2 regions of the Arthrobacter sp. MMS24-S77 genome follow, and region 2 is predicted to be linked to the other one. Evidence: riboswitches for the same ligand, from Rfam matches in the RefSeq annotation. Region 2 holds a riboswitch; the other holds the start of a gene.
What was found. Region 2 has a riboswitch for S-adenosylmethionine ahead of ACX5I4_RS04755 (hypothetical protein). Riboswitches for the same ligand answer to the same signal wherever they lie in the genome.
Positions count from the first base shown of each region.

Region 1: it holds a riboswitch for S-adenosylmethionine, as region 2 does, so the genes downstream of both, ACX5I4_RS19460 (DUF1737 domain-containing protein) here and ACX5I4_RS04755 (hypothetical protein) in region 2, are expected to answer to the same signal.

Region 1 covers NZ_JBTZRN010000001.1:4,215,127-4,220,019, forward strand. The annotation lists gene ACX5I4_RS19450 (aromatic amino acid ammonia-lyase) at 1-1,203, opposite strand, end outside; gene ACX5I4_RS19455 (NtaA/DmoA family FMN-dependent monooxygenase) at 1,206-2,501, opposite strand; SAM riboswitch class IV at 2,741-2,853, shown strand; gene ACX5I4_RS19460 (DUF1737 domain-containing protein) at 2,864-3,121, shown strand; gene ACX5I4_RS19465 (rhodanese-like domain-containing protein) at 3,118-3,528, shown strand; gene ACX5I4_RS19470 (O-succinylhomoserine sulfhydrylase) at 3,529-4,737, shown strand; gene ACX5I4_RS19475 (glutamate--cysteine ligase 2) at 4,743-4,893, opposite strand, start outside.
Region 2 covers NZ_JBTZRN010000001.1:1,020,629-1,025,521, reverse strand. The annotation lists gene ACX5I4_RS04765 (helix-turn-helix domain-containing protein) at 1-274, opposite strand, end outside; gene ACX5I4_RS04760 (sodium:solute symporter family protein) at 568-2,100, shown strand; SAM riboswitch class IV at 2,243-2,363, shown strand; gene ACX5I4_RS04755 (hypothetical protein) at 2,379-2,699, shown strand; gene ACX5I4_RS04750 (hypothetical protein) at 2,741-2,929, opposite strand; gene ACX5I4_RS04745 (VIT1/CCC1 transporter family protein) at 3,236-4,360, shown strand; gene ACX5I4_RS04740 (matrixin family metalloprotease) at 4,493-4,893, shown strand, end outside.

The sequences.
Region 1 (4,893 bases), 3.2 Mb from region 2:
CGCAAGCGCCTCCGCCCCGCGGAACCCGCCGCCGTCGCGCGCTTGTTCGGCGCGCGCGAGTTCGAGGTGCCGCGCCCGGATGGCACGCTGGGGCGGGTAGAGCTTCGCGATCCGCCGCTCGCTCGAGATACCCACGTGGGCAAGGGCGAGCCGGGCGGCCTCGAAAGCGAGGGCGAGCTGCATGGGCTGGAAGTTGCCGCCTGACACCATCCGCCCCGATTCCACATCGCTCAACGGATTGTCTCCGCGGCCGTTGAGCTCGACGTCCAGCGCGGCCTCCAATTGCTCCGCGACAGCCCTGAACGCTCCATGCGTCTGCGGCGCGGCCCGGAAGGACAGCGGATCCTGCACGGACACCTCGGGCCGCACATCCTCCAGCCAACCGCCCCGCAGCAGTCGACGCACAGCCGCCGCTGAATCCCGCTGGCCACCCACCGCCTTGGCCGCCTGGATGACGGGAGAAAACGGGCTCAGGTTCCCGCCGTCGTCGTACCTCGCGGTCGCCTCGAGCGACAACGCGAGCGCGACGTCGGCCAGCTCAGCAACGCGGTACAGTCGCCTGAGCGTCAGCGTCCCGGTGCCGATCGAGTAGGCATTGGCGCTGACCAGCGCGAGGGCTTCCCCGGGTCCGAGCCGCAATGGCTCCAGCCCGGCGTCGGCGAGTGCCTTTGCGCCGGGAACCAGGGCTCCGTCGGTGGCGAGGGCCTGCCCTTCACCAATGGCAACGGCCGCTACGGCGGCAAGCTGGGTCAAGTCCGATGACCCCACCGAGCCTTCGCGCGGGACGGCCGGGACAACATCGCGGTTGAGCAGTTCGGCATAGAAACGGGCGGTTTCCTGGCGGACACCGGAACCGCCGCGGCTGAAGCCGATGAGGCGGGCGAGGATGAGCGCCCGGACGTTGGCGCGATCGAGGAACTCGCCTACGCCGCTGTTGTGATAGCGGACCACCTGGACCTGGTAGGCGAGGATGGACTCGTCCTCCACAGAGGTGTCCCGGCCGGAGCCCAACAGCGTGTTGAGTCCGTAGACGCGCTCCCCGGAAGCCGCCGCGCGTTCCAACACTTCCCGCGAGCGCCCGATCAATTCCAGTGACTCCCCGCTCAGGACCACCCTGACCGAGGGATCGACGGCGGCCGCGGCCACCTGCCGGACGTGGACATGCGCCCTGCCGATCAGCAGCGTGTGCGCGCCCGTAGTCATGGTCAGAAGTCCAGGAGGTTTCGGCGGAAACCTCCGTCGCCGTAACTCGTCCTCAACAGTCCCCGGCGCCGAAGTTCGGGCGTGAGCTTGTCCAGGACGCCGTGCACGGTGACCGGGTCCACGAAGCCGGAGAAGAGGAAGCCGTCCCCGCCTACTGCCTCGCCGGTTTCCTCGAGGTAGTCGGCAATTTCCTCCGTGGTGCCGACGATGCTGTCACCTGCACCGCCGCTGCGGGCCTGCAGGATTTCGCGCAGAGTGGACCCTGGCGGGGCCGCTTTGGCGAAGTGTTCCAGGGTGCCCTGATTGCTGTTGGTGCTCAATTCCGGCAGCGGTGAGTCCAGGTCGAACTGTTTGAAGTCGATCACGGAGAGGTAGGAGATGGAGTTCAGTTGGCTGTCGATGTCGCGTTGGGTGAGTTCGCGTCGCTGTGCACGCAGTTCCGCGGCCTCTGCCTTGGACCCCACCACGGTGGGCTTGAGGACGAACAGCACCTTGACATCGTCGGGGTTGCGGCCGGATTTGATTGCCTCGGCCCGGATCGAATCGCGGTAGGCCTTCATGCCGTCGGCACCGCGGGCCAGGGCGATCGCGACGTCGGCATTGGCCCCGGCGAATGCCTTGCCGCGCGGCGATGCGCCCGCCTGGACCAGCACGGGTTCCTCAGGCAGCGGCGCCGTGTTGAGCGGGCCGCGGACCTTGAAGAACTCGCCGTCGTGGTTGATGGGATGGACCTTTTTGTGGTCGGCAAACACGCCGGCCCCGGCATCTTCAAGGATCGCGCCGGGTTCCCAACTGCGCCAAAGCCGCCGGACGACGTCGACGAATTCCTCGGCTTTCTCATATCGAAGATCGTGCTCGATTTGCTGGTCCAGTCCGTAGTTCTGGGCCGCGAGGTCACTGCCGGAGGTCACCACGTTCCAGCCGAGTTGGCCGTTCGAGAAATGCTGCAAAGTGGCCAGGAGCCGGGCCGCGGTGAAAGGCGGATAGAAGGAGGCGCTGACCGTAGGCACGATGCCCAGGTGCTCCGTGGCGGACAGCAGATACGGAACCAGGGCCAGTGGATCATGTTTGGGGGCAAACGAGGCGTGGGCCAGTGATACCTCCGCGGTACCGCCGTAAGTATCCGGGACGGTGAGGGAGTCCTCGATGATGAACAAGTCCAGGCCTGAACGCTCGAAGGCCCGCACGGCCTCCTGATACAGGGCCGGCTTCTTCCAGTCGTAACCCAGGCTGTAGCCGGGCGTACCCCAGCCCTGAACGCCGAAACCGTGGCCCACAAACCACCCGAAGTGAAGCATGGGCTTGACTGTACTCGGCTCTGATCCGCTCACGGTGGCCTGATTTCATGGGACGTTACGGAGGTTCGTATTGCGTCAATTATGCTCCCGGGGCGTCACATTTGAAGGGGCGTTCAGCTCAGGCAGTGCCGACGTCGGGCACTGCTTTTCGCCCGGATCCGCTGGGCCGCCGCCCCGGTTACGGAACATGACGACGGCCGGTGATGCAGGCCGCCGTCGTGGATGTTATTTTCTTCTTGAGTAATGAGCACCAGCGCGAAGCCCTGACTTGCTGGTCGGCAACCCTCTCTCCGGCGGGGTGCCTCAGGTGACTACTCGGCGTATCGACACTTTCGAACTGCAAGCGTGACTGAGGAGCACCAATGCCTGAACCCACCGAAGAAAAACTCTCCTACCGTCTCGTCACGGGTCCTGACACGCGGGAATTCTGCGAACGGATCTCCGCTGCCCTCGCTGAGGGCTATGTGCTTCACGGCAGCCCGGCTGCCACCTTCAACGGCACGGACGTGATCGTGGCGCAGGCCATCGTCCTGCCGGCGGCGATCGCCAGTGCCGATGCGGCAGTGGCATCTGCAGTGGATGCGCTCGATGAAGAGTTCGACGGCGAGGGCCACGCATGAGCTACGCAGGCGACCTGAGCCCGCACGATGCCTGGGCCAAGTTGGAGCAGGGCGCCATCCTGGTGGACGTCCGCACCGAAGGCGAGTGGGCACACATCGGCATTCCCGACACCAAAGCCACCGAAAACGATCCCCTATTCATCCAGTGGAACTTGGCCGGCGGGATCCCCAACACGCGTTTCATCGAAGAGCTGACGCAACAGGCCCCGGAGGCCGATGGCACCGAGCTGGTCTTCCTCTGCCGTTCCGGCCAGCGTTCCATAGCCGCCGCCATCGCCGCAACGCAAGCCGGCTACACCGCCTACAACGTGTTGGAAGGCTTTGAGGGCGAGCCTGACCGCTACGGCGAACGAACCGTGAATGGCTGGAAAAACCGTGGACTTCCGACGAACCTGGGGAACATCTAAGTGACTTTCAATCCTGACGCCGCCGGCTGGAGCCCTGACACCCAGGCAGTCCGCGGCGGCCTTGACCGCACCAATTTCCAGGAAACGTCCGAGGCCGTCTTCCTCAACTCCGGCTTCGTCTACGAGTCCGCGGCAGCCGCCGAGCGCGCGTTCACGGGAGAGGACGAGCGTTTCGTCTATTCCCGCTACGGCAACCCCTCCGTGGCTACCTTCCAGGAGCGCCTCCGCCTGCTCGAAGGCACCGAAGCGTGCTTCGCGACGGCGTCGGGCATGTCCGCCGTCTTCACCGCCCTCGGTGCGTTGCTCGCAGCCGGTGACCGGGTAGTTGCCGCACGCTCGCTGTTCGGTTCCTGCTTTGTCATCCTCAACGAGATCCTGCCGCGCTGGGGCGTCGAAACCGTCTTCGTCGATGGCCCGGACCTGGACCAGTGGCGTGCCGCGTTGTCCGAGCCGACGACGGCAGTGTTCTTCGAGTCGCCGTCGAACCCCATGCAGGAAATCGTGGACATCGCCGCCGTGAGCGAACTGGCCCACGCGGCGGGCGCCACGGTCGTCGTCGACAACGTCTTTGCCACTCCCCTGCTGCAGCGCTGCGGCGATCTCGGCGCGGACGTGATCGTGTACTCGGGCACCAAGCACATCGACGGCCAGGGCCGAGTCCTCGGCGGAGCCATCCTGGGCACCAAGGAGTTCATCGACGGCCCCGTCAAGCAGCTCATGCGGCACACCGGGCCATCCCTCTCCGCGTTCAACGCCTGGGTCCTGACCAAGGGACTGGAAACGATGGGACTGCGCGTGAACCACTCCTCGGCGTCTGCCTTGCGGATCGCCGAATGGCTCGAGGAACAGCCGGCCATCAGCTGGGTCAAGTACCCGCTCTTGAAGTCGCACCCGCAGTACGAGCTCGCCGCGAAGCAAATGAAGGCAGGCGGCACCGTGCTGACCTTCGAGCTGCTCCCGTCCGCGGGGCGATCGGCGAAAGAGGCAGCCTTCGCGCTGCTCGACGGGCTCTCCGTCATCGACATCTCGAACAACCTGGGCGATTCCAAGTCCCTCATCACCCACCCCGCCACCACCACGCACCGCGCCATGGGTCCAGAGGGCCGGGCCGCCATCGGGCTGGCTGACGGCGTCGTACGGCTTTCGGTGGGGCTGGAGGATGTGGACGACCTCATCCGGGACCTGGAACAGGCACTCAAGCAGGTCTAGCGCGGTTAGCCGGGCGCGGGTTGGCCGGGCGCCTCGCGCCAATCCTGGCGCACCCAGGTGAGCACGGGCTGCGATTTGGTGTCGCTCTCGTCCCTCTCTGAGCGCATCGTGATCTGGACGGCGTGCCCGACGACGGCGGCCAGCCCGGCGGCGTCG
Region 2 (4,893 bases):
GCGAAATCCGCGGACCATCATCGCGCCGGGTCAAGTGCGTTTCGGGGGCGGCAAAAAGGTCGCCGATAGACACTGAAAGGACTTGGCAAAGCGTCACAAGAGAAGCGACCGACGGCGATGTCAGGTCCCGCTCGACGCGGCTCAGGAAACCCTTGGTCAGGCCGGTGGCATCCGCAACCTGTTCTATGGTGAGCCGCTGCGATTGGCGAGCGGCACGGATTCTGGAACCGATGGCAACGGGTACGTTGCTCGGTTCAACGGGGAGAGCCTTCATTCACGAACCTTTCAGGCCGTTGCTGCGGCCCTGTCATTGCAGCAATAGTAGCCGGATCGCTGGCATGGCGGGCCTTTTGGGACGCCGGAGCGTCTCGTGGGGACAGCGGCGTCTTGACTGTTACTCGCATCACTACGTATCCTCATAGGCAACAAGTGTTGTTTGTGAGGCATACATCACAGACTACCCTCCCCAATCACCAGCGCAGAGACCTTCCGCAACCCGCACGGATACCCAGCGGGACCGGCGTCGGAATCCCCAAGAGCTCTGCGCATCAGCTTCAGGAGCCAACCATGGACTCTTCGTTCATCAATATTGCGATAGTGGTGGTGTACTTGCTTGCCATGCTGGCCTTTGGCTGGTGGGGCAAGTCGCGCACCAAGAACAACAGCGACTTCCTGGTGGCGGGACGCCGCCTCGGCCCGATGCTCTACACCGGCACCATGGCCGCCGTGGTCCTCGGCGGTGCATCAACGGTTGGCGGCGTCGGCCTCGGCTACAAGTTCGGCATCTCCGGTATGTGGCTGGTGGTCGCCATCGGCTCCGGTGTGCTCCTCCTGAGCCTGCTTTTCGCCGGCACCATCCAGCGGCTGAAGATCTACACGGTCTCCCAGATGCTGAGCCTTCGCTACGGCCAGCGCGCCACGCAGACCTCCGGCATCGTCATGCTGGCCTACACCCTCATGCTCTGCGCCACGTCAACCGGCGCCTACGCCACCATCTTCGTTGTCCTCTTCGGCTGGGAGCGCTGGCTCGCCATCGCCGTCGGCGGCGCGATCGTCCTGGTCTACTCCACCATCGGCGGCATGTGGTCCATCACCCTCGCCGACCAGGTGCAGTTCATCATCAAGACGGTGGGCATCTTCTTCCTCATGCTCCCGTTCGCCCTCAACGCAGCAGGCGGGCTCGACGCCATCCGTGCCCGCGTTGACGCCAGCTTCTTCCAGCTGGACGGCATCGGAGCCCAGACCATCATCACGTATTTCGTGGTCTACACGCTCGGCCTGCTGATCGGCCAGGACATCTGGCAGCGCGTCTTCACCGCCAAGACCCCCAAGGTGGCCCGTTGGGGCGGCGCCACCGCCGGCGTCTACTGCGTCCTGTACGGCGTCGCCGGCGCCCTGATCGGCCTGGCAGCCCGTGTGGCCCTGCCCAACATCGACGTCAAGGCCCTCGGCAAGGACGTTGTGTACGCGGAGGTGGCAACGCACATCCTGCCGATCGGCATCGGCGGCCTGGTCATGGCCGCAGCAGTCGCCGCCATGATGTCCACGGCCTCCGGTGCCCTCATTGCCGCAGCCACTGTGGCCCGCGCCGACGTTGTCCCGTTCGTGGCAAGCTGGTTCGGCAAGACGATCAACACCGACGACACCGAAAACCCGGAGCACGACGTCAAGGCCAACCGCTACTGGGTCCTTGGCCTGGGCATCGTGGCCGTGTTGATCTCCATGGCGGCGCAAGACGTCGTAGTGGCCTTGACCATCGCCTACGACATCCTGGTGGGCGGCCTGCTGGTCGCCATCCTGGGTGGCTTGGTCTGGAAGCGCGGCACAGGCATCGCCGCGGCATGGTCCATGGCCGTCGGCTCGGTCCTGACCCTGGCCTTGCTGATCGCGTACGCCACGGGGCTCATTCCCAGCGAAGACGGCGTCTACGCCAACGATCCCATCTACTGGGGACTCGGCGCGTCACTGCTCATCTACATCGTGGTCTCCCTCCTCACACCTCCCACGGAGCCCGAGGTCCGCGAAGCCTGGGACCGCCGTGTCGCCGGAGCGGTCACGGAGGAGCTCCCGTTGGAGGCCCACCCGGTGGCCACGCACTAAGCTTCACAGAGTTGATCACGACGGCGGCGCCGCACCTTCTCATTCGAGGGCTGCGGCGCCGCTGCCGTGTCTGGGGGCTTTAGTTTAGAGGCACTGGAATACGGAGGCGCCTGGGGCGGGCCTGCCTGTACAGTAGGAACAGCTTCAAGAGATGTGGCGCCAAGCTCCGACTTGCCATACGCCAACCCCATGTTCACGGGTGGTTCGGATGAAGAAGCGGCCCGACCCCGGACCAGAGACAACCGAGCGGGCAAGAGCAACTCCACCAGGAGAAGGCAATGCCTTTGGAAACCGGCGCTACCGCCACAGCCAGCAACATCACACAGCCAAGCACCCTGCCCGCGGCCCGAGCCAGGCGTGTTGACGAGTTCGTCCGGGTGATTCCCGGCGTCGACCTCTCCCAAGGTTCCATCACGTTCGTGGTGGACGGCCGGCTGGAACGCCATTGGCATCACGAGCCGCGGCTCATCACGCAAGCCCTGTCACAAGCAGTGCAGCCTGCCCGCTGGTTTCCGGCCACCCGGAAGCTCACGCTCACGGTGGCCGCAACCGGGCACCGGGCGGGCGTGGAGCGTCACTTCATCCTGAGCGCGTTTTAGCGCCAGATTCAGCGAGTCGAGGCTATTCGACGCTGCCGGAGCTATTCGATCTCTCCAACCTCACGGTGTTCGTCGACGTCGAGCGGAACCGGCCGTTCGTCGTCGTCGAGGACCTCGGATTGTTCTTCCCAATCCTCGTCCACCTCCAGGTCCTCGTTATAGTCGTAGGCGGGATCGGCCTCGACCGTGGGACGGTCGGGGTGGCGGGCGTGGGTCTCGGTGCTGTCCATGGTGCAACCTCCGTTCGACGTGCCGCTGAGCCCATCGCCAGGCAGATCAGGCAGCCGGTCAACACGCCACCCCGCCCTTCGTGGACCCTGTCCATCCATCCCAGCACTGCCCCATCCGGTGGTCAAGGCTTCGCGGGGGCCTCTGGCGTTTTTGAGGCACACCTAAAACGCCGAGTAAGGATTACCGGCCGAAAAGCCGCGAAAATTGGCGATAAAGTGGACGTGCAATGAGGCGATGAAGCCCGCCCCAGCAACCCAGGAGTCCCGGTGCACCCGCACGCAAAAGCCCCGCATTCAGACAGTCCGTTGGACTCAAGCAGTCCATCGCAAGACGCAGCAGCCGCCAAGACTCCCCCATCGTCGTCGGACATCAAGCGCTGGCGGCAATACTTGGCCGACGAACGCGCCGAGGCCGCCGTGTACCGCGAACTCGCTCAGCGCCGCGACGGTGAGGAACGCGAGATCCTTCTGGCCCTCGCAGAGGCCGAAGGCCGCCATGAGGCACACTGGCTCAAGCTCCTCGGCGAACACGCAGGCATGCCCAAGGCGGCCTCCATCCGCAGCCAAATGCTTGGCTTCCTGGCACGGAATTTCGGTTCAGTGTTCGTCTTGGCCCTCGCGCAAAGGGCGGAAGGCCGCTCCCCTTACGCGAAGGATCCCGCGGCAACCCGGGCCATGGCTGCCGATGAACAGATCCACGAAGAAGTTGTCCGCGGCCTGGCGACACGCGGCCGCAACAGGTTGTCCGGCACTTTCCGCGCCGCGGTATTCGGTGCCAACGACGGCCTGGTCAGCAACCTTTCCCTTGTGATGGGCATGGCCGCCACAGGTGTGCCCGCAACCGTGGTCCTCTTCAGCGGCATCGCGGGCCTGTTGGCGGGCGCCCTGTCCATGGGTGCCGGCGAATATGTCTCGGTCCGCTCGCAACTGGAGCTCCTCAAGGCCACCCGCCCCACCCAGGCCACGCTGACTGCGGCCCCGTCCCTGGACATCGAACACAATGAGCTCGTCCTGGTCTACCTGGCCCGGGGCATGTCCCACGAAGCTGCGGAACACCGGGCCGCCGAACGCATGGGCCTCTACAACTGCGATTGCGATCCCAGCCTCTCGCTCCACCCCGAAGCTGAAGAGGCGGTGGACGAGCACGAGGCGGTTGGCTCCGCCTGGGGTGCTGCCATCTCCAGCTTCTGCTTCTTCGCCTCGGGCGCCATTGTGCCGATCCTGCCGTTCATCTTCGGCATGACGGGCTTCGCTGCGCTCGCTGTGGCCGGTACGCTGGTGGGCATTGCGCTTCTGTCCACGGGCGCCGTCGTCGGCCTGTTGTCCGGAACCTCACCGCTGACCCGCGGCCTCCGGCAGCTCGCCATCGGACTCGGTGCGGCCGCGGCCACGTATGGGCTGGGACTCGTCTTCGGCGCGGTCATCGGTTAGTAGCGTCTGCCCGCTTGGGGCGCGGGAATCAGGGACTTGGGGGAAGACGTGCATTCGAACTACGGGTACGACGGCGGTCCCCCGCCTCCGCAGCGGCGTCCCAGTACCGCCGTCGCACTGTTCCGGAACCTGATGGTAGTGGCGATCGTCGCGGCCGTGGCCGTGCTTGTGAGTGGTTTCCTCCGGGGCGATCCCCGCATCACGGGCCTTCTTCCGAACTTGCCTCCTTCGGCCCAGGCCCCAAGCCACAACTCTTCCCAGGGCGCCGATCCCGGGCCAGGTGCGCGAAAAGCCGCGCGTGCCCCGGACACCCCGCCACCTGGCCTGGAGGAAGCCGGCCACGCGCTCGGCTCCCCCACCAAGCCAGCAATGGCAAGCAACTCCTACAAATTCTTGGCCACCAACGCCGACGGCACTCCGGTGGGCTACTCACCGTGCCGGCCCTTGCACTACGTGGTCAATGCGACCCTCGCCCCTGACGGCTCCGAAGGGCTCATCGCCGACGCCATCGCCAAGATCGCCGCTGCCACGGG